DNA from 3 places in the Roseovarius tibetensis genome. Region 1 is predicted to be linked to each of the others. Evidence: riboswitches for the same ligand, from Rfam matches in the RefSeq annotation. Region 1 holds a riboswitch; each other region holds the start of a gene.
The links. A riboswitch is a leader RNA that binds a small molecule or an ion and turns the genes downstream of it on or off. The one in region 1 is predicted to bind cobalamin.
Positions count from the first base shown of each region.

Region 1 (7,997 bases):
CGCCCAGCTGAGCACCGGCATCTCGTGGTCCAGATCCAGGCAGAGCCACGGGCGCGCCAGGTTCAGGCCGCTCATCGCGTGACATCCATCGGCTGAAAGACCGGGCCCTGCGCGGTTTGCGCATAATGCGCCGAGACATGGAAGATGCGCGCAAGGTTGCCGGGCGTCAGCACTTCGGCCGGTGGGCCGTCTGCGGCGACACCGCCCTCGCCGAGCAGGATCAGCCGGGTGCAGTGCCGCGCGGCCAGCCCCAGATCGTGCATAGAGACGATGACGGCGCGACCGTCCCGCGCAAGGTCGGCGAAGACCTGCATGGTCGAGATCTGGTTTGCCGGATCAAGTCCGGCGATCGGCTCGTCGGCCATCAGCAGCGGGGTGTCCTGCGCCAGCGCGCGGGCGATCAGCGCCATCGCCTGTTCGCCGCCCGACAGCCGCGTGGCGGCGCGGTGGCGCAGCGCGTCCAGCCCCATCGTGGTCAGCGCGGCGTCCACATGGCGCCGGTCGGCATCGGTCAGCGATTTCAGTCCACGCAGATGCGGGGTGCGGCCAAGGGCCACGAGGGTTTCCACGCTGACCGGCCAGGCGATGTCGCGCGATTGCGGCATCCACGCACAGGCGCGGCCGCGCGCGTCGGGCGACAGCGCGGCAAGGCTGCTATGCCCCGCATGTGGCACCAGCCCGAGGATCGCGCGCAGCAGCGTCGTCTTGCCCGCGCCGTTGGGCCCGATAAGGCCGATACATTCCCGTGGTTCCACGGTCAGGTTCACGTCCCCAAGCACGGGCCGTCCGCGCAACTGCACCGACAGGTTCTCGACGCGCAGTTCCGTCATGCCATGTCCGCCCGCGTCTTGTAGATCAGGTGCAGGAACAGCGGCGCGCCGACAATCGCGGTCAGGACGCCAAGTTTCAGATCGCGCTCGGGCAGGATCAGCCGGGTTGCCAGATCGGCGGCCAGCACCATCGCCGCCCCGCCAAGCGCCGACGCCCACAGCAGACGCGAGGGTTGTGCGCCGGTCAGCGGCCGCAGCAGGTGCGGGACCACAAGCCCGACGAAACCGATCGCGCCCGCCACGGCCGTCGCCGCCCCCACCACGCAGGCCGTGCCGAAGACCAGCGTCAGCCGCAGCGCGCGCAGGCGGATGCCCATGGCCGCCGCCGCATCCTCGCCCAGGGTCAGCGCATCGAGGCCGCGCCCCAGCGTGGCCAGCGCCCCCCAGCCGAGGATCATCAGCGGCAGCGCCAGCCAGACATGCGTCATCGACCGGTCGGCCAGCGATCCCATCATCCAGAACACGATCTCGCTGGCCGCGTAGGGATTAGGTGACAGGTTCAGCACCAGAGATGTGAGCGCGGCGGCGAGCGAGGAGATCGCGATCCCGGCAAGGATCAGCGTGATCGACGCCCCGCGCGGGCCGGCCAGCAAAAGCACCAGCAACACGCCTGTCCCGGCCCCGGCAAGGGCCGCCAGCGGCAACGCAAGGGTGAAGGCCGCGGCAAGCCCGGTATGGATCGCCAGCACCGCGCCCAGGGCGGCCGAGCCTGAAACGCCGATCAGCCCCGGTTCGGCCAGCGGGTTGCGCAGGTAGCCTTGCATCGCAGCCCCGGCAAGCCCGAGGCTGACACCGATCATCAGCCCCAGAAGCGCACGCGGCAGGCGGATCTCGCGCATCACCAGCGGCAGCGGGCCGTCGCCGCCGAAGATCAGCGCGCGGAGATCCTCGGTCACGGTCGTTTCAGCCGGACCGACGGTCAGCGAGGCCGTGAACAGCGCCGCGACCACCGCCAGAAGGATCAGCGCAAGGCGGCTCATTCAACGTGCTCCGCCATGCGCTTGCGCGTCTGCACAAGGCGGTCCACCGCGTCTAGCGCGTGCGGCGTGCCGCAGATCCAGCTGGGCGAGGTGATCTGCATCCCGGCACGCGTTGCCCGCAGAATGTCGAGCGCGGGATGATCCAGCACCGCCTCGGATCGCGATTCTCCGGGCAGGGGCGTGCCGCTGATCAGCAGGTCCGGCGCGGCCATCACCAGCGTCTCGACCGGCACCGTGCCCCCGCCCCGAAGACCCATCTCGCGGGCGAGGTTGCGAAATCCGGCGGCCTGCAGGATGTCATTCGACAGCGTGCCACCCCCCAGGGTATAGCCATTTGGGTGATAGATCGCGGCACGCGGGCGGTTCGCGCCGGTTTCCGACAGCGCGTCGAGGCGCGCGTCGAACTTGGCGATCAGGGCCGCGCCGCGCGCCTTGTGTCCCAGCACGCGTGCCATCTTCGTGATGCGGTCGCGCGTATCGGCCAGCGAACTGGCCGGGGCGAACTGCACCACCTCGATCCCGACGCCGCGCAGCATCTCGACCGTGGCACGGGCGGTATAGGCCCCGGCAAGCACCAGATCGGGATCCAGCAGATAGACCTCTTCGGCGCGCCCGTGATTGACCGGATAGGCGCGGGCGGCCTCGGCCATGGCCGAACTGTGCGGATCGCTTGCCAGGTCAGAGACGGATATCAACTGACCGGGATCGGCCAGCATCATCGCCAACTGATCCGTGCAGAGGTTGATCGACACCACGCGGCGCGGGGCCGTGTCCGCCAGGGCCCCGCTGCTGGTGAAGGCCACGGACAGGCACAGGACGATCAGAGGCAATACCCGCATCGTGCCCTACCCCCGCGGCGCGACGGCGAACCGCGCGGCAAGGATCGCATTTCGTGGCACGGCCCGCGCGACAGGTCCGGACTGGATCATGGTCTGTCCCTTCGACACCCGGTTGGGCATGGATGGTCCAAGCTGTAGGTCAGGGGAAGGGACGGACCCTTTCCGCAGACGGCGAAAGCGCCACCACGACGGAAAAACCGTTATCCATGGCGCACCCCGCGCCCGGATAGGGTGATCGCTTCGGCAGGTCTCCTGACTTGCGGGTCGGCGCTTTACCGGGCCTTCCCGTCACGGGGGCGTGACAGTGGCATGATGCGGTATCGCTCGCCGCTTACAGTTGCGGGGGCAGTCACGGACTTGATCCACCATGGATCGCACCGGGTTCCCTTTTCACCGGGTCTTTTGGACCCGGACCGAAGCAACTCCAATGATTAAGCGCCCGACCGTGTCAGTGCAAGACCAAACCTGATCACCCCTCGCCAGCCGACCCGTTGAGCGGGGCGGCAAGCGCGGGTTCGGTCTCGGGCGCCAGCTCCTCGAAATCGAAATTGTCGAGACGGCGGGCGCGGCGTCCGGCCTTGTCGGCGGAAATCTTGATGTCCGAGATATCCTTGGACGCCTGGTTGAAATGCCGGTCGAGGTTTTCCACGCGGGTGCCCAGCCGGTCCACATCCGCAAACAGCAGCCCCAGTTCCCGGCGAATCGCGCCGGCCTGTTCGCGCATCCGGGCATCCTTCAGGATCGCGCGCATGGTGTTGAGCGTGGCCATGCAGGTCGTGGGCGACACGATCCAGACCTTGGCCGCGAACCCGTCGCGCACCACCTCGGGAAAGTTGGCGTGCAGTTCGGCATAGACCGCCTCGGACGGCAGGAACATCAGCGCGCCATCGGCGGTTTCGCCGTCGAGGATGTATTTCTCGGAGATATCCTTGATATGCTTGCGCACCGAGGTCCGCAGAAAACGCGCCGCCTCTGTCAGTTCCGCGTCGGTGGTGGCACGGCGCAGGGCCTCGTAGGCCTCCAGCGGGAACTTGCTGTCGATGCAGATCGGGCCCGGCGGGTTGGGCAGGTGGATCAGGCAATCGGCACGCTTGCCATTGGATAGCGTTGCCTGCAGCGAATAGCTGTCCGATGGCAGCGCCTTGGTGACGATGTCGTGCAGCTGGATTTCCCCGAACGCGCCGCGCGTCTGCTTGTTGCTGAGAATGTCCTGAAGCGACAGCACATCGCCCGACAGCTTGGTGATGTTGTCCTGCGCCTTGTCGATGACCTGCAGCCGCTGTTGCAGATCGCCAAGGCTTTGCGCGGTGCGCCGGGCCGAGCCTTGCAGGTTCTCGTTCATCCGTTCGGTGACTTGTGACAGGCGCTTTTCCATCAGTTGCAGCATGTGCGATTGCGCCGCCGATTGCGCCTCGGACACATGGGTGAGACCGCCGGCAAGCTGCTGTTGCCCGTCCGAAAGGCCCTGCACCCGCTGGCCAAGCTGCCCGACCTGCCGCGCCAGCGGTTCGGTCATCCGCGCGGACCGCGTGGCGGCGCGCACCGCGATCAGCAGAAGCACGAGGATCAGCAGCAGCACGCCGCCCCCGATCAGGGCAGCCAGCGTTGCGGGATCGTCCAGCGCAAAGGTCTGATCCCCGATCTGGATCATGTGCGACCGAACAAGCGGTCTATGTCGGATAGCGGCAACGCGACATAGGTGGGCCGCCCGTGGTTGCACTGGCCCGAATGCGGCGTGCGCTCCATCTCGCGCAACAGCGCGTTCATCTCGTCGGCGGACATGCGGCGGCCCGCCCGGACCGAGCCGTGACAGGCCACGCGGCTGAGGATCGCGTCGATGCGGGATTTCAGCGTGAAGCTGTCGCCGGCGTCGTGCAACTCGTCGATTATGTCGCGCAGCAGGGCGGCGGCGTTCACCGGGCCGAGGATCGCGGGGGTTTCGCGCACCGCGATGGTGGCGGGGCCGAAGGGCTCGATGCTCAGCCCCAGCGTGGCGAGGTCGGCGGCATGGGTGTGCAGCAGGGCGCAATCGGTCTCTGACAACTCGACGATCTCGGGGATCAGCAGCGCCTGCGCGGCGATCCCGGTCTCGGCCATCTGGCGTTTCAGGCGCTCATAGACCAGTCGTTCATGGGCGGCGTGCTGATCGACGATCACCAGGCCGGTTTCCGTCTGGGCGACGATGTAATTCTCGTGGATCTGCGCGCGCGCGGCCCCGAGGGGCAGGGCGGCGGCGTCGGTATCCTCGGGCGTTGTCGCCGTGTCCTCGACCCGTGCGCTCCACGCCTCGGGCATGTCGGAAAATCCCGGCGCCTGCGCCTGGTAGGCGGCTGCGCGGGCCTGCGCCGAGGGCCGGTCCATCTGGTAGACACGGCCGCCCGCAGGTTCCGGCCGGAATGCACCGAGGGCCGCGCCCGCCACGGTCGACGACGCCCGGTGCCCGGCCTCGGCCAGCGCATGCCGCAGGCCCGACACGATCAGCCCGCGCGCGATGCCGGGGTCGCGAAACCGCACTTCGGATTTCGCCGGGTGTACGTTGACGTCCACCAGCACCGGGTCGCAATCGATGAAAAGTGCCGCCGCCGGGTGGCGGTCGCGCGACAGCACGTCCTGATAAGCGGCGCGCAGCGCGCCGTAGAGCATCCGGTCGCGCACCGGGCGACCGTTGACGAACAGGTATTGCGCGACGGCCGATCCGCGCGAATAGGTCGGCAGCGCGGCAAAGCCGGTCATCCGCAGCCCGTCGCGTGTGGCGTCGATGCGCAGCGCGTTATCGGCGAATTCCGCGCCGAGGATACGCCGCAGACGCCCGTGCAGCGCGTCGAAGAGATCGCCGGTCTCGGCCTCGGCGCGGAAGGCCACGCGGCCCTCGCCGGCATCCGAGACGTCGCGCAGGGTGAACCCGACGCGCGGTTCGGCCATGGCAAGGCGCTTGACGATGTCGGTGATCGCCTGCGTCTCGGCCCGGTCGGTGCGCATGAATTTCAGCCGCGCAGGCGTGGCGTGAAAGAGATCGCGCAGCTCCACCACCGTCCCGGAATTAAGCGCGGCGGGCTTCACCGCGCCGATCTGACCGCCCGTGACGGCGATTTCGGCCGCGTCATGGCCGTCGGCCCGCGAGGTGATGCGCAGCCGCCCGACAGCCCCCAAAGATGGTAGCGCCTCGCCCCGGAAGCCGAACGAGTGGATGTTCAGCAAGTCGCTGCCGTCGATCTTCGAGGTGGCGTGCCGGGCCAGCGCCAGCGGCAACTGGTCGGGGGCCATGCCGCAGCCATCATCGGTCACCCGGATCAGCGTCTTGCCGCCATCGGCATGGGCCACCTCGATGCGTGTCGCCCCGGCATCAAGCGCGTTTTCCAGCAGTTCTTTCACGGCCGAGGCCGGGCGTTCGACCACCTCGCCGGCGGCGATGCGGTTGACCGCCGCCTCGTCAAGTTGCCGGATCAGCGGTTGTGCTGCGCTTATATTGGGTGTCGGCGTGTTCATGCCGCAAAACTTAGCATGAACCCATACGATTCTGCCAGAGCGGTGTTTGCAACGGGGGCCGGTTACACCATCATTTCCTTGGTCGCGGTCAGGGTAATCTCGGGGTGGTCGCGGTCCACACGGTCGATATCCCACTGCATCCGCGTGAGGTACACGGCGTCGCCGTCATTGTCGTAGGCGATGTGTTGCTTGTTGGCGTTGGTGAAGGCCTCCATCGCCTGCTTGTCGCCGGCGATCCACCGCGCCGAGGTGAATTGCGACGCCTCGAAGCGCACGGGCAGCCCGTATTCCTGTTCTATCCGGCTGGCCAGCACCTCGAATTGCAGGGCGCCCACGACACCGACGATGAAGCCCGACCCGAAGGCGGGCTTGAACACCTTGGCCGCCCCTTCCTCGGCGAATTGCATCAGGGCCTTTTCCAGGTGCTTGGCCTTCATCGGGTCGCCCGCGCGTGCCTGTTGCAGCAGTTCCGGCGCAAAGGACGGGATGCCGGCGACTCGGATCGACTCGCCCTCGGTCAGGGTGTCGCCGATGCGCAGCTGCCCGTGATTGGGGATGCCGATGATGTCGCCCGCCCACGCCTCTTCGGCAAGCTCGCGGTCGGACGCCAGAAACAGCACTGGCGCCGAGACCGTCATCTGCTTTTTCGAGCGCACATGCGTCAGCTTCATGCCGCGCTTGAAATGCCCCGAGGCGAGACGCACGAAGGCCACGCGGTCGCGGTGCTTGGGGTCCATGTTGGCCTGCACCTTGAACACGAAGCCTGTGACCTTGTCCTCCTCGGGGGCGATCTCGCGCGGGATGGCCTTTTGCACCTGCGGTTCGGGGCCGTAGGTGCCCAGGCCCTCCATCAACTCGCGCACCCCGAAGGAGTTGATCGCAGAGCCGAACCAGATCGGCGACATGTGCCCTTCGAGCACCGCCTGCGGGTCGAGCACCGGCAGCAATTCGCGGGCCATCTCGACCTCTTCGCGCAGCTTGGCGACCAGATCGGCGGGCACGTGATCGTCGAGCTTGGGGTCATCCAGCCCGTCGATGCGGATGGATTCGGCAACCTTGTTGCGGTCGGCGCGATCCATCAGTTCCAGCCGGTTGTGCAGCATGTCGTAGCAGCCCACGAAATCGCGGCCCACACCGATGGGCCAGCTTGCCGGTGTGACGTCGATGGCCAGGTTTTCCTGGATCTCGTCGATGATGTCGAAGGTGTCGCGGCTCTCGCGGTCCATCTTGTTGCAAAAGGTCAGGATCGGCAAGTCGCGCAGGCGGCACACCTCGAACAGCTTGCGGGTCTGGCTCTCCACCCCTTTGGCGCCGTCGATCACCATCACCGCCGCATCGACCGCCGTCAGCGTGCGGTAGGTGTCCTCGGAGAAGTCCGAGTGCCCCGGCGTGTCCACGAGGTTGAAGCGGAAATGCTTGAAATCGAAGGACATGGCCGAGGCCGAGACGGAAATGCCGCGATCCTTTTCCATCTGCATGTAGTCGGATCGCGTGCGCCGCGCCTCGCCCTTGGCACGTACCTGCCCGGCCATCTGGATCGCCCCGCCATACAGCAGGAACTTTTCCGTCAGCGTCGTCTTGCCCGCATCCGGGTGCGAGATGATCGCGAAGGTGCGGCGCCGGGCGATTTCGGCGGGCAGATCTGGGCGGTTATGGGCTTTGTCCAACATGACGCGGGATATAGAGGCGCGCGGGGTGCGGCGCAACACGGGATGGCAGGCGTGCCCCTCAGTTGCGGGGCGGCACCAGCTTGCCGGGATTCATGATGTTGTCCGGATCAAGCGCGGTCTTGATCGCACCCATCATCGCCCAGCTTCCCCCGTGTTCGGAGGCCATGTAGTCGCGCTTGCCCACGCCGATGC
Region 1 is NZ_JBPBBB010000004.1:107,912-115,908, forward strand. Features, by position in the region: gene ACROSR_RS04565 (adenosylcobinamide amidohydrolase) at 1-75, opposite strand, end outside; gene ACROSR_RS04570 (ABC transporter ATP-binding protein) at 72-830, opposite strand; gene ACROSR_RS04575 (FecCD family ABC transporter permease) at 827-1,810, opposite strand; gene ACROSR_RS04580 (ABC transporter substrate-binding protein) at 1,807-2,649, opposite strand; cobalamin riboswitch at 2,875-3,082, opposite strand; gene ACROSR_RS04585 (DNA recombination protein RmuC) at 3,119-4,300, opposite strand; gene mutL (DNA mismatch repair endonuclease MutL) at 4,297-6,135, opposite strand; gene ACROSR_RS04595 (peptide chain release factor 3) at 6,198-7,805, opposite strand; gene ACROSR_RS04600 (FAD-binding oxidoreductase) at 7,864-7,997, opposite strand, start outside.

Region 2 (6,679 bases), on a different contig from region 1:
GAACATGCCGCCCCCGACACCGAGCGGTTCGGCCACCTCATCCGCGAAGGCGTCACCCATGAGACCCGCCTGTCCGCGCTCGCCGCGCTGTGGGAGGTTGTGCTGTCGGACGGCGAAACCCTGCCGCCCGAGTTGCGCGTGCTTGATGCCGCGCGCGCGGCCATGGGCCTGACCGAGGCAGACGGCGACATCGCGCGCGCCCGCGCCGAGGCGCCGTAAATTTCCAGTTTGCGACCTGTCATGCGACGTCCTATATCTGCTGAATGTTTGCAGATCTTCTCAACCGACTGGTTCAACCCGAACCCGACCCGCTCGATGACGGCGACGCACGTCTCGCCCTCACCGCGCTTCTTGTCCGTGTGGCCCGCAGCGATGGCGATTACGACGCCGCCGAGGTCGAGCGCATCACCCGGATCATCGAGACGCGCTACGACCTTTCGCAGGCGGATGCCGTGGCGCTGCGCGGCGAGGCCGAAACGCTGGAGGGCGAGGCCCCCGATACCGTCCGATTCACCCGTGCGATCAAGGATGCGGTACCTTACGAGGAACGGCGCGCGGTGATCTTTGCGCTGTGGCAGGTGGCAATGGCCGATGGAGCGCGCGACGCCAGCGAGGATGCGCTCTTGCGGCTTGTCGCGAACTTTCTTGGTATCTCGGACCGCGACAGCGCGCTTGCCCGACAGCAGGTCACCGCCGCCACAAACGAGTGACACCGCGTCAACCCCCGCGCATTGCGAGTTGCATTGCGGCTGATTTTCCTTCCTACTGTCACGGAAATGACATGGATCGCGACATCGGGGGATACGCGTGACGGAACGACCGGTTCTGGAAATCCGCAATCTGCACAAGGCCTACGGCGGGCTCGAGGTCATAAGGGGCGTCGATATCATTGCCCGCAGGGGTGATGTCGTCTCGCTTATCGGGTCATCGGGATCGGGCAAGTCCACGCTGCTGCGCTGTGCCAACCTGCTGGAAGACAGCCAACAGGGCGAGATCCTGTTCAAGAACGAGCCTGTCACGTGGAAAGGCACGGGCGCACATCGCCGACCCGCCGATGCCAGACAGGTGCTGCGCATCCGCACCAACCTGTCGATGGTGTTCCAGCAATTCAATCTGTGGGCGCACATGACGATCCTGCAGAACGTGATGGAGGCGCCCGTCACCGTGCTGGGCCGCGACCGCGCCGAGGCGGAACAGGCCGCGCGCGGCTATCTTGACAAGGTCGGAATCGCCGAGAAATGCGAGATGTATCCCGCCCAGCTTTCGGGCGGCCAGCAACAGCGCGCCGCCATCGCCCGCGCGCTGTGCATGGAGCCCGAGGCACTTCTCTTCGACGAGCCGACCTCGGCGCTCGACCCCGAGCTGGAACAGGAGGTGATCCGCGTCATCAAGGATCTGGCGGCCGAGGGCCGCACGATGATCCTGGTCACCCACGACATGAACATGGCCCGCGATGTCAGCGATCACGTCGTGTTCCTGCATCAGGGCCTGATCGAGGAGGAAGGCGCGCCCGACGCGCTCTTCAATGCCCCGAAATCGACGCGGCTACAGGGCTTTCTCAGCTCGACCATGGCCGCCTGAAACCACCAACCAAGAGGGAGCAACCACATGAAAAAACTCATGGTATCCACCGCCGCTGTCACCATGATGGCCGGCATGGCCATGGCGCAGGACGTCGTCCGCCTCGGGACCGAGGGCGCCTATCCGCCGTGGAACTTCATCAATGACGCGGGCGAGGTCGACGGGTTCGAGCGTGACCTCGGCGACGAGCTATGCGACCGCGCCGAATTGAATTGCGAATGGGTCACGACCGACTGGGACAGCATCATCCCCAACCTCGTTTCCGGCAATTACGACGCGATCATTGCGGGCATGTCGATCACCGACGAACGCGATGAGGTGATCGACTTCACCCAGAACTACACGCCCCCCGATCCTTCGGCCTATCTGGGCATGTCCGAAGACGTCGACACGACCGGCGGCGTGATCGCGGCGCAGACCGGCACGATCCAGGCCGGCTACGTGGCCGAATCGGGTGCGACGCTGGTCGAATTCGCGACGCCAGAGGAAACCGTCGCGGCCGTCCGCAACGGCGAGGCCGACGCGGTGCTGGCCGACAAGTCCTATCTCGTGCCGATCGCCGAGAACAACCCCGACCTGCGGTTTGTCGGCACGGACGTGCCGCTTGGCGGTGGCGTCGGTATGGGGGTGCGCGAATCCGACACCGAGCTGCGCGAGACCTTCGACGCGGCGATCCAGTCGATGAAGGATGACGGCTCGCTCAACGAACTGATCAAGAAGTGGGACGTGTCCTCGACCTTCTGATCCAGCCCCAGGCCCCCGCGCGGGGGCCTGCCACAGCCCTGGAGGCCGGCCATCTTTTCGTTTTGCTCCGACCCTGCGAGCCTCGAAGGCCTGAAATGGCTGTCGTGCTACCTGACCACGGGCAAGCACGCCAATCTCTATTACGCCACCGGCACCGTTCTGCTGCTGCTGGCGATCACCGCGCCCGCCGCCCTTGTCTTCGGTTTTGGCGGGGCGATGGCGGCCCGCTCGCGGATCTGGCCGCTCAACTGGTTCGGCAAGGGCTATATCGCCATCGTGCGCGGTGTTCCGGATATCGCGTTCTTTCTGTTCTTCGTGATCGCCCTCGACCAGCTCTTCGAGGCGATCCGCCACAAGGTCAAATGCCCCGATTGGGATCAGCCGATCTGGCAGGGCAACGATTTCGTCGTCTGTCAGGCGGCCAAGCTGCCCTTGGGCAATGCCCCGCAATGGGTGCATGAGACCTACGGCTTCTTCATCGCGGTACTGACCTTCGCAATCGTGTTCGGGGCGTTTGCCGCCAACGTGCTTTTCGGGGCGATGCGTGCCGTGCCTCACGCCCAGATCGAGACCGCCGAGGCCTACGGCATGACTGCGCGCCAGACCTTCTGGCGCATTCTTGTGCCGCAGATGTGGATCTACGCCCTGCCCGGCCTGTCGAACCTGTGGATGGTGCTGACCAAGGCCACGCCGCTGCTGTTCCTGCTGGGGGTCGAGGATATCGTTTACTGGGCCCGAGAACTGGGCGGGACCGCGAACCCGCGCTTTACCGACTATCCGCATGGTGACTGGCGCATGTGGTATTTCATGGCGCTGCTGGTCTTCTATCTGGGGCTGACGCGCATCTCCGAGCTGTTTCTCGAACGGGTCATGCAGCGGCTAAGCCACGGTCAGGCCACCACCGGCGGCGACGCCCAGAGGAAAGCCGCATGAGCTGCTGGCAAACGATCCAGGACTACGGGCTGCGCTCACTGGGCTATGGCGAGCGTCTTCTGCCGCGCGAGGGCTATACCCTGTGCGAGCATTTCACGCTGATCGGGTCGGGGCTGATCTGGAACGTCTATTTCGGCACGATCGCCCTTCTCGCGGGGTTTTTCCTTGCTACCGCCGTTGCCGTGGGCAAGGGCACGCGCAACCCGTTGGTCCGCAAGCCGTCGGAATGGTTCATCTTCATTTTTCGCGGCTCGCCTCTCTTCATCCAGTTCTTCTTTGCCTACTTCCTGTTCCTGTCGCTGAAATCCGTGTCTCCGGTCTTTGACGCGTTCACCTCGGCATGGCTGGGCGCGCTTGTCGTGCTGTTTCTCAACACCGCCGCCTATTCGGGCGAGATCTTCTACGGCGCGCTGCGCTCGATCCCGCGCGGTGATGTCGAGGCCGCCGATGCCTATGGCTTTTCGGGCCTGCCACGCTTTCGCAAGATCATCTGGCCCACGATGCTGCGGCTGGCCTGGCCCGCCTATACCAACGAGGCGATATTCCTGTTTCACGCCACCACATTGGTCTTCTTTTCCGGCTTCCCGGCATGGCAGCAACGCGGTGACGCGCTTTATTACGCCAATTTCTTTGCCGACAAGACCTTCAATCCCTTCGTGCCCTACCCGATCCTCGCGGGCTATTTCATTCTGCTGACTCTGGTGATCATCGGCATCTTCGGGCTGATCAACCGGCGTCTCAACCGTCACCTGCCGCAAGCGGCGCGGCGCGGTCTGCGATTGCGTCTGAACGTGATCCGATGAGCACCGGTCCGCGGGTCCTGATCCTGCTGCCCGCCGCCGGGGCGTCGTCGCGGATGCGCGGCCGCGACAAGCTGCTGGAACCGGTGCGCGGCCAGCCCCTGTTGCGTGACCGTGTGGCAGCGGCGCTGGATCTTGGGCTGGATGTCGCGGTGACGCTGCCGCCCGACCGGCCCGAGCGTGCCGACACCTTGCGGGATCTCGTCGGCCCACGCCTTCACCTGATGACCGTGAACGATGCGGCGACCGGTATGTCGGCCTCGCTGCGCGCCGGGGCGGATCGGGCGCGCGCGGGCGGTTATGCCGGACTGATGGTGGTCCTGCCCGACCTGCCGGATCTCTTGACGCAGGACTTGAAGACCGTTCTGCAAGCTAATGATTCAAGGTCGATCCTGCGCGCAACCTCTCAGGATGGCCGCGCCGGTCACCCGGTGATCTTCCCGGCCGATGTCCTGCCGACCCTGGCGCGGCTGACGGGAGATGACGGCGCGCGCGACATTCTGCGCACGCATCCCGTGCGCCATCTCGCCCTGCCCGACACACGCGCGACCACCGATCTTGACACGCCCGAGGCCTGGGCGACGTGGCGCGCACGCAACGGCGGCTGACCGGCGGACATTTTCTCTTTGCAATTCGGTCCGGTTTCAGTACCGTCACACCACTTTGGTCCGGGCATGATCTGTCCGGGTAATAGGGAACACGGTGCGGCCCCCGACAGGTGGCCAAGACCGCGACTGCCCCCGCAACTGTAAGCGGTGAGCGAAGCCGGACCCATGTCACTGTCGCGGACCCCGCGATGGGAAGACCCGGCAAAGCCATGACCCGCAAGTCAGGAGACCTGCCGAAGTGATCACCCTATCCGGGCGCGGGGCGCGCACTGGATAACGGTCTTTTCCGTAGTGGTGGCACTTTCACCGTCTGCGGAAAGGTATGCCTTTCCAACGACTTATCGTTTGGAACACCAATGCCGCCACGCGGCACCAATAGGCATGACATGACATATCTCAAGATGACCACGGCCAGCGCGCTTTGTGCGCTCTGCACCACACCCGCACTTGGACAAGAGGTTCTAGACCTCGACACGATCACCGTGACCGCCAACCAGACCATCACCCGGCTGGCGCGCAGCGGCTCAACCGTCGAGGTGATCGATGCAGATGCGATCCGGTCCGCGCCCCGCGCCCGCATCGGCGACGTCCTGACATTCGAGCCGGGCATTTCCGCCTCGGCCAACGGGCCGCTTGGCACGACCTCGACATTGCGCATCCGGGGGCTTGGCGGGGCCTATGTGCCGGTATTGATCGACGGCATCGACGTGACCGACCCCGCCAGCAGCGGCGGCGGCTTTGATTTCGGCGGGCTGACCAATGCCGGGCTGGGCCGGATCGAGGTGCTGAAAGGCTCGCAATCGGCGCGCTACGGTCTCAACGCCGTGGGCGGCGTGGTCAACATCGAAAGCCTGCGCCCCACCGAGGACGGCGTGCACGGCTTTGCCGAGGCCGAGGCCGGGCAATACGCCTTCCGGCGCGGCGTTCTCGGCCTGACCGCGCGCACCGACCGCACCGATCTCGCATTCTCGATCAGCCGGATCGAGACCGATGGCTTTTCGGCGTCGGCCTTCGGAACCGAGGATGACGGGTACGAGGCGACACAGGCCAATCTTTACGCACGCCACCAGCTTACCGACACTTTCGCGGCGGGCCTCAGTGCGCTTTACATCGACAGCCGCGCCGAGTTCGACGAGTTCGGCGGCGATGGTGCGCCCCCCTTCGACGAGTACAACAACCGCGAGGTGACGGGCGTGCGCCTGTTCACCGAACTGGACACAGGGCCGGTCACCCACGAGCTGTCCGTGTCGACCTTCGAGACGGATCGCGTCAGTTTTTCCAACGGCACCGGGGATCGGTTCAAGGGCGAACGCGACCGCATCGAGTATCGGGGCAGCTATGATCCGGGGGGCATCTGGACGCTTAATTTCGGCGGCGACTACACCGAGGAAGAGGATCTCAACCAGACCATCGACCTGACCGGCCTGCAGGCGGAACTTCTGGTCGCCCCGCTGCGGACCCTCGATCTGGCGTTCTCGGTGCGGCATGACGATCATTCGAAATTCTCGGGCGAACTGTCGTCGCGCGCGGCCCTTGCCTGGCGGCTGCAGGACGACGTGATCCTGCGCGCCTCGGCCTCTGACGGGTTTCGCGCGCCGACGCTGTCGCAGCTCGACCCGTTCTTCGGCAACCCGGACTTTCAGCCCGAAACAAGCACCAGCTATGATATCGGCCTGGAAAAGCGGTTCGCCGGCGAGGGCTTCGTCCGCGCGACGGTCTTCTACACGGAAATCGACGACCAGATCGCCTTCGATGGCAATTCGACCCGCTGCGCCAGCAGTTTCGGTTGTTTCGAGCAGGGCGATTTCACCGGCGAGGGGCTGGAACTCTCAGGACGCTATGTCATCAACGATGCGCTGGTTCTGAACGGGGCCTACACCTATACCGATGCGCGAGAGAACGATGTGCGCGCGGCGCGAGTGCCGCGTCATGACGTGGCGCTCGGACTGGACGCGCAGGTCTCGAAGAACCTGTCGGCGCAGTTCACCGTGCAACATGTTGCGGATATCGAGC
Region 2 is NZ_JBPBBB010000030.1:26,218-32,896, forward strand. Features, by position in the region: gene ACROSR_RS15620 (tellurite resistance TerB family protein) at 1-219, shown strand, start outside; gene ACROSR_RS15625 (tellurite resistance TerB family protein) at 264-710, shown strand; gene ACROSR_RS15630 (ABC transporter ATP-binding protein) at 808-1,581, shown strand; gene ACROSR_RS15635 (transporter substrate-binding domain-containing protein) at 1,609-2,325, shown strand; gene ACROSR_RS15640 (ABC transporter permease) at 2,377-3,258, shown strand; gene ACROSR_RS15645 (ABC transporter permease) at 3,255-4,061, shown strand; gene ACROSR_RS15650 (nucleotidyltransferase family protein) at 4,058-4,666, shown strand; cobalamin riboswitch at 4,706-4,918, shown strand; gene ACROSR_RS15655 (TonB-dependent receptor plug domain-containing protein) at 5,053-6,679, shown strand, end outside.
Region 2: another riboswitch for cobalamin. It lies ahead of ACROSR_RS15655 (TonB-dependent receptor plug domain-containing protein); the one in region 1 lies ahead of ACROSR_RS04580 (ABC transporter substrate-binding protein).

Region 3 (6,679 bases), on a different contig from region 1:
GACACTGGCGGCCCTCGAACCGCGCCCTTTCGAGCATCTTTGGGATATCGGCGGCGGCTCCGGCTCTATCGGGATCGAATGGCTTCTGTCGGGCCCCACCCTGCGTGCCACGGCCATCGAGCCGCGCCCCGACCGGGCCGATCGGATACGCGCCAACGCCGCCAAGCTGGGCGTGGATCGCCTGTGCGTTGTTGAGGGCAAAGCCCCGAACGTCTTGACAAATCTCGCCTTGCCCGACGCGGTATTCGTCGGCGGGGGCCTGTCTCCGGCGCTCTTGGCGCAGCTGGAAACCCTTCCCAAAGGCACGCGGATTGTCGCCAATGCCGTGACATTGGAGAGCGAGGCGCTGCTGACGCAGTCGCAGGCCCGCCTTGGTGGCAAATTGATGCGGATCGAAATTGCCGATACCGCCCCGATCGGCTGCAAACGCGGCTGGCGCGCGGCCTATCCCATCACGCAATGGAGCCACGCCCTATGATCGTCGCGGGTTTCGGTTTTTCCACACGGGCGCGGGATGACAGCTTGCGCGACGCGTTGCGACTGGCCTGCGCCCGGGCCGGAATTTCCGGGCCGGATGCTCTGGCCACAGCACAAGACAAAGCCACGGCGCTCAATGCGCTTTCGCAGGCGCTGGGGGTTCCCGTTCATCCGGTCTCGCAAGAAACACTGGCCACTCAAACCACGCAGACACAGTCTGCTCGGGTCACGGCGGAGCGGGCCACCGGGTCCCTGGCCGAAGCCGCGGCCCTCGCCGCCGCCGGGACGGGTGCGCGGCTGTTGAGCCCGCGCATACACGCGCAGGACCGCCTCGCCAGCTGTGCCATAGCAAAAGGAGTCTCCTCATGACCGTCCATTTCATCGGTGCCGGACCGGGTGCGCCGGACCTGCTGACCCTGCGCGGCCGCGATATCATCGCGCGCTGCCCGGTTTGTCTTTATGCGGGGTCTCTGGTGCCAAGGGCCATTCTGGATCACTGCCCTGACGGCGCGCATATCGTGAACACGGCGCCCATGGATCTGGATCAGATCGTCGCCGAGATCCGGCAGGCCCAACAGGCCGGCCAGGATGTGGTGCGGCTCCATTCGGGCGACCTGTCCGTCTGGTCGGCCATGGGCGAACAGATGCGCCGCCTGCGGGCCGAGGGTATTCCGGTGTCGGTCACGCCGGGCGTTCCCGCCTTTGCCGCCGCCGCAGCGTCGCTCGGGGCTGAACTGACCCTGCCGGGGCTGGCGCAATCGGTCGTCCTGACGCGCACCCCGGGTCGAGCATCCACCATGCCCGAGGGCGAGACACTGACAAATTTCGCCGCCACCGGCGCCACGCTGGCCATCCACCTGTCAATCCAGAACCTGGTGCGCGTGGTGGACGACCTGACGCCGGCCTATGGGCCGGACTGTCCGGTTGCCGTGGTCTACCGGGCCAGCTGGCCGGACGAGGCGATCCTTCGCGGAACACTGGCGGATATTCAAGGCAAGCTGACGGAAAACATTCAACGCACGGCCCTGATCCTCGTTGGCCCCGCGCTGGCGGGCGAAGGGTTCGAGGAAAGCTGCCTATATGCGGAGACTTATGACCGCCGCTACCGGCCACAGAGCGCGGAGAGTCCGTGGATAAACTGGACGGAGGAAACAGAAAATGGGTGACTTGGCATGAAGGGGCTGCTGATTTCCGCGCCGTCGTCGGGCACCGGCAAAACGACTGTCATGCTGGGGCTGCTGCGTGCTCTGGCCGAAGATGGATTGGCCGTGCAGCCCTTCAAATCCGGGCCGGACTATATCGATCCGGCCTTTCACCAAGCGGCCAGTGGGCGATCCAGCTTCAACCTTGATGGCTGGGCCATGGGGCCCGAGCTCTGGCAAGCGATCTCGGCGCAGGGCGCGCATACGGATATCTGCGTGGCCGAAGGCTCCATGGGTCTCTTTGATGGCGTCGCCACGCGCGGCCAGCAAGGCTTCGGCAGCAGCGCCGAGACGGCGCAGGCGATGGGCTGGCCCGTGATACTGGTGCTCGATGTGGGCGGGCAGGCGCAATCCGCCGCCGCCACCGCGCTTGGTTTCAAAAGCTACAATCCCGACCTGCCCTTCGCGGGGGTGATCCTCAACCGTGTGGCATCGCCCCGCCACGAGCGGCTGACGCGTCTGGGGATGGATCGCGCGGGCCTGCCGGTTCTCGGCGTTTTGCCGCGGCGTGGCGACCTGGCCCTGCCGGAGCGGCACCTGGGCCTGATACAGGCCGTGGAACACCCCGATCTTGACGCCGCGATTGCCGGATATTCCAGCTTTCTGCGCGCGCATGTGGATCTTGCCGCCATTCGCGCGGCGGCCCGGGGCCGCGCTTTGCCCCCAACCCCGGCCAGCCTGCCCGGACCGCCGGCGCAGCGCATCGCGATCGCGCGGGATGCGGCGTTTTCCTTCACCTATCCGCATCTTCTGGAAGGCTGGCAGGAGGCAGGTGCGCAGATCATGCCGTTTTCTCCGCTTGCCGATGAGGCCCCGCACCCGGATGCCGATCTGGCCTGGCTGCCCGGCGGGTACCCAGAGCTGCACGCAGGCGAACTTGCCGCCGCCGAAAGGTTTCGCGCAGGCCTGCGCGCGCACGCGCAAACCCGCCCCGTGCATGGCGAATGCGGCGGCTACATGGCCCTGGGCGAAGCGCTGATCGACAAATCCGGCACCCGGCACCGGATGGCAGGGCTGCTCGGGCTTGTCACCAGCTATGAGAAACGCAAATTCCACCTTGGCTATCGGCGGGCGGTCCTTGAGGCCCCATTGCCGGGATTCTCTCCGGGCACGGCGCTGCGCGGGCACGAATTCCACTATTCGACCATTCTCGAACAGCCCGATGCGCCATTGGCGAAGGTGTGCGACGCCGATGGCTCTCCGGTGCCCGAGACAGGCTCGCGCCGCGGCCTGGCCTCGGGGACGTTCTTTCACCTTATCACCCAAGAGGAAGGCGCATGACCGGCTTTGTCAGTTTCGTGAGTTCGGGGCCCGGCGATCCCGAACTTCTGACACTCAAGGCCGTGGATCGGCTGAAGCGCGCGGATGCCGTGCTCTTCGATGACCTGTCTTCCGGCCCGATCCTGGGACATGTGCGCAGCGGGGCCGATCTTGTCGGGGTCGGCAAGCGTGCGGGGCGGGCCTCGCCCAGGCAGACCCATGTCAGTCAGCTTCTTGTCGACTACGCGCAGATGAACCAGCGCACAGTGCGGCTGAAATCTGGCGACAGCGGCATTTTCGGACGCCTCGAAGAAGAAATCACTGCGCTCAAGGCTGCAGGCATCCCCTTTGAAATCATCCCCGGTGTGCCTTCGGCCTGTGCAGCTGCCGCCGCTGCGGGTATTCCGCTCAGCCGCCGACTGACTTCGCGGCGTGTCCAGTTCATCACCGGGCATGACGTGACCGGACAGTTGCCAGACGACATGAATATCGCAGCGCTTGCCGATCCGACCGCATCCACGGTCGTTTTCATGGGCAAGCGCACCTTTCCCAAACTTGTGGACACGCTGCGCGGAGCCGGGCTGCCCGGAACCACGCCGGCGCTGCTGGCCGAGGGAGTCAGCACCGAGGCGCAACGTATCGAACGCCACACGGTGCAGTCGCTGGCAGACCAGCTGACCCAAGAGGTCAGCGACAATCCGGCGCTCATCCTTTTCGGCTCGCTTTGCGAGGATTAGGCCCAACTTCATCACTTGTTCGCCATCCGATGACCTGCAATACTCTCAATCACGGTGACGTGTTCAGCGTCTTAATAGGGAACCGGGTGCAAGACCCGGACTGCCCCCGCAACTGTAAGCGGCGAGCGTAATGGAAAACCACTGGCCCCTCCGGGCTGGGAAGGCCGGACACGCAGCGACCCGCAAGTCAGGAGACCTGCCGTATAAGAGCGAACCCGCCGCGCATGCGGCGCATCTTGCTGCCGGAGGGGCAGCCATAGAAACGAGGGATACCCCATGCATATCGAACCCGGTGTCGTTGACGGCGCCAAAATGGCATTTGCATATACGACCGCAGCCGGCGCGACCGGCTATACAGCAAAACTCGCACTGGAAGACCTGCGGGCGCATGACGCAGGTTCGTTTGCCGTAAGGACGCTCTTTGCAGCCGTCGGCACATTCGTCTTTTTCGAAGTCCTTCCGCATTTCCCGGTAGGGATCTCCGAGGTGCACTTCATTCTCGGCACGACATTGTTCCTGCTCATGGGAGCCGCACCGGCCGCAATTGGCCTCGCGTTCGGCCTGTTGCTTCAAGGGATGCTTTTTTCCCCGACGGACATGCCGATGTATTTCGTGAATGTCACCACCCTGCTGGTGCCGCTTTTCGCCATCACCGCGCTGGCACGACGGACCATTCCGCAAACCACGGCATATGTTGACCTGGACTATTCCAGCGTTCTGAAACTCTCCGCCATGTATCAGGGCGGCATTGTCGCCTGGGTCGCCTTCTGGGCGTTCTATGGCCAGGGCGCCGGCGCCGAGATATTCCAATCCGTCTGGACATTCGGCGCGGCTTACATGCTCGTGCTCCTTGTCGAGCCGATTGCCGATCTGGGCATCCTAGCCGGGGCCAAGGCCCTGCGCGGGATGGAGCGTTCGCGCCTGTTCACCCATCGGCTGTACAACGCCGCGTAGGCTTGCCATCGCAATCGAAGCTCGGGTCCCGCATACGGGCCCGGGCTTCCTCGTGCGTGGAAACCGACATGACACAACTTGATATCCGGCTCGTGGGCATCGGTACCGGCAGCCTATCGCATATCACGCTGGAGGGGGTACAGGCACTGCGCGACGCCGCCCTGATCCTCGTGCCGCACAAGGGGCAGGGCAAGGACGACCTCGCCGAGATTCGATACCAGATCATAGCGGCCACGGGGTCCCGGGCCGCTGTCGCTCAGTTCGAATATCCAGAGCGCGCTCCCGCCTTGCCCTATCAAGAGCGCGTCGCCCGCTGGCATGACGAGATCGCCCGTCGCTGGCAAGCGACCATCGCGCAGGCCGGGGTCGATGGCCCTGTCGCGCTTCTGGTCTGGGGGGATCCATCGCTCTACGACAGCACGCTGCGCATTGCCGCGCGCCTGCATCCCACCCCCTCCGTCCGGGTCGTGCCGGGCATCACGGCGATACAGGCGCTGACGGCGGCCCATGCAATCCCGCTCAACACGGTGGACGGCGCAGTGCAGATCACGACAGGGCGCCGTCTGCGGGCGTCCGGAATGCCACAGGATCAAGACACGGTGGTCGTGATGCTGGACGGACAATGCGCGTTCCAGCACCTCGATACGGCAGGGCTGCACATCTGGTGGGGCGCCTATCTCGGTTCAGACCATCAAATCCTGCTCGAAGGCCCTCTCCATGAAACAGTCGACCAAATCGTGAAGGCCCGTGCGACAGCACGGGAACGGCACGGCTGGATCATGGACAGCTACGTGCTGCGTCGGGTCTGATCGATCCTGAGCAAAGCAGTGGTGTCTCGAACGCCTGGTCCGAGGGCAAATCCGCAGGCCCCGCTGTAACATCAGTGATCCGGACAAGTCGCACCCGAAGGGCCGATTACGGCGTTATCCCCCCTTATGGGTGCGGATGGCCCCCATTCCACAGCCAAGACAATGGCCTGCGCCCTGCGGCTCGTGGTCCGAAAGGCTTGTTGAATGTCTGCTCATCCGCAGACCAGCCCCCCGTCCACGATCAGCGTCTGGCCGGTCACCGCGCGGGCCCAGGGCGAGGCGAAGAACAGGACCGCGTCAGCCAGTTCCTCGGGTGTCGTTACGTGGCCCAGCGGCGTCTGACCCGCGATCAGGTCAAACACCGCGTCGGGCGTGGCGGCACTGGCGTCTGTGGTGCGCAACAGGCCTCCCGCCACCATGTTGACCGTCACGTCCAGCGGCCCGAGATCGCGCGCGGCCGTGCGTGTGAAGGCCATGAGCGCGCCCTTGGCGGCGGTATAATCGTGATAGGGCACCACCGGGTTATGGAAAAGATTGGTGCCGATGGTGACGACGCGCCCGCCGCCCGTGGCCTCGAAATGCGGCCGCAGCGCGTTGATCGCGTGCAGCGCGCCGCCCACTGCGACCTGCGTCTGCGCGGCGATGTCGTCCCAACTCATCCGTTCCAGCGGCGTGCGCGCATCCCCGTCAAAGGAAAAATCTGCCAGCGCATTGTGCATCAGCACCGTGGGCGGGCCAAGCCGATCGGCGATCTCGTCCACCATGTGGTTCACCGCCGTCGGGTCCGTCACGTCGGCCGCGAAGGCCGCGGCGCCATCGCCCAGCTCGCTTGCCAGCGCCTGCGCAGCCTCCGCGCTGCGGCGGTAGTTGATGGCGACGCGCGCACCCTCGCGGGCGAAGGCGCGGGCAATGGCAGCGCCCAGGCCCCGGCCCGCGCCGGTGACAAGGACGGTCTGGTCGTGGATGGCTGTGGTCATGGCGTGATCTCCTTGGGGTCAGGCATGGCGTGGAAATGGTGGACGGGACCGTGGCCGCTCCCGACAGTCAGGGTCTCTGCCGCGGCAATGGTGGCGGCGATATAGGTCTTGGCCCGGCGCGCAGCCTCGGGGATTGCGTGACCGTGACCCAATTGCGCGGCCAAGGCCGAAGACAGCGTGCATCCGGTCCCGTGTGTGTTGCGCGTGGCGTGGCGCGGGGCATCCAGCCGCTGGGCGCCGTCCCCCCTCATCAACAGGTCCGG
Region 3 is NZ_JBPBBB010000017.1:36,028-42,706, reverse strand. Features, by position in the region: gene cbiE (precorrin-6y C5,15-methyltransferase (decarboxylating) subunit CbiE) at 1-478, shown strand, start outside; gene ACROSR_RS12205 (cobalamin biosynthesis protein) at 475-846, shown strand; gene cobM (precorrin-4 C(11)-methyltransferase) at 843-1,643, shown strand; gene ACROSR_RS12195 (cobyrinic acid a,c-diamide synthase CobB) at 1,650-2,960, shown strand; gene cobA (uroporphyrinogen-III C-methyltransferase) at 2,957-3,676, shown strand; cobalamin riboswitch at 3,712-3,894, shown strand; gene ACROSR_RS12185 (energy-coupling factor ABC transporter permease) at 3,953-4,630, shown strand; gene cobF (precorrin-6A synthase (deacetylating)) at 4,699-5,439, shown strand; gene ACROSR_RS12175 (3-oxoacyl-ACP reductase) at 5,652-6,416, opposite strand; gene thiD (bifunctional hydroxymethylpyrimidine kinase/phosphomethylpyrimidine kinase) at 6,413-6,679, opposite strand, start outside.
Region 3: another riboswitch for cobalamin. It lies ahead of ACROSR_RS12185 (energy-coupling factor ABC transporter permease); the one in region 1 lies ahead of ACROSR_RS04580 (ABC transporter substrate-binding protein).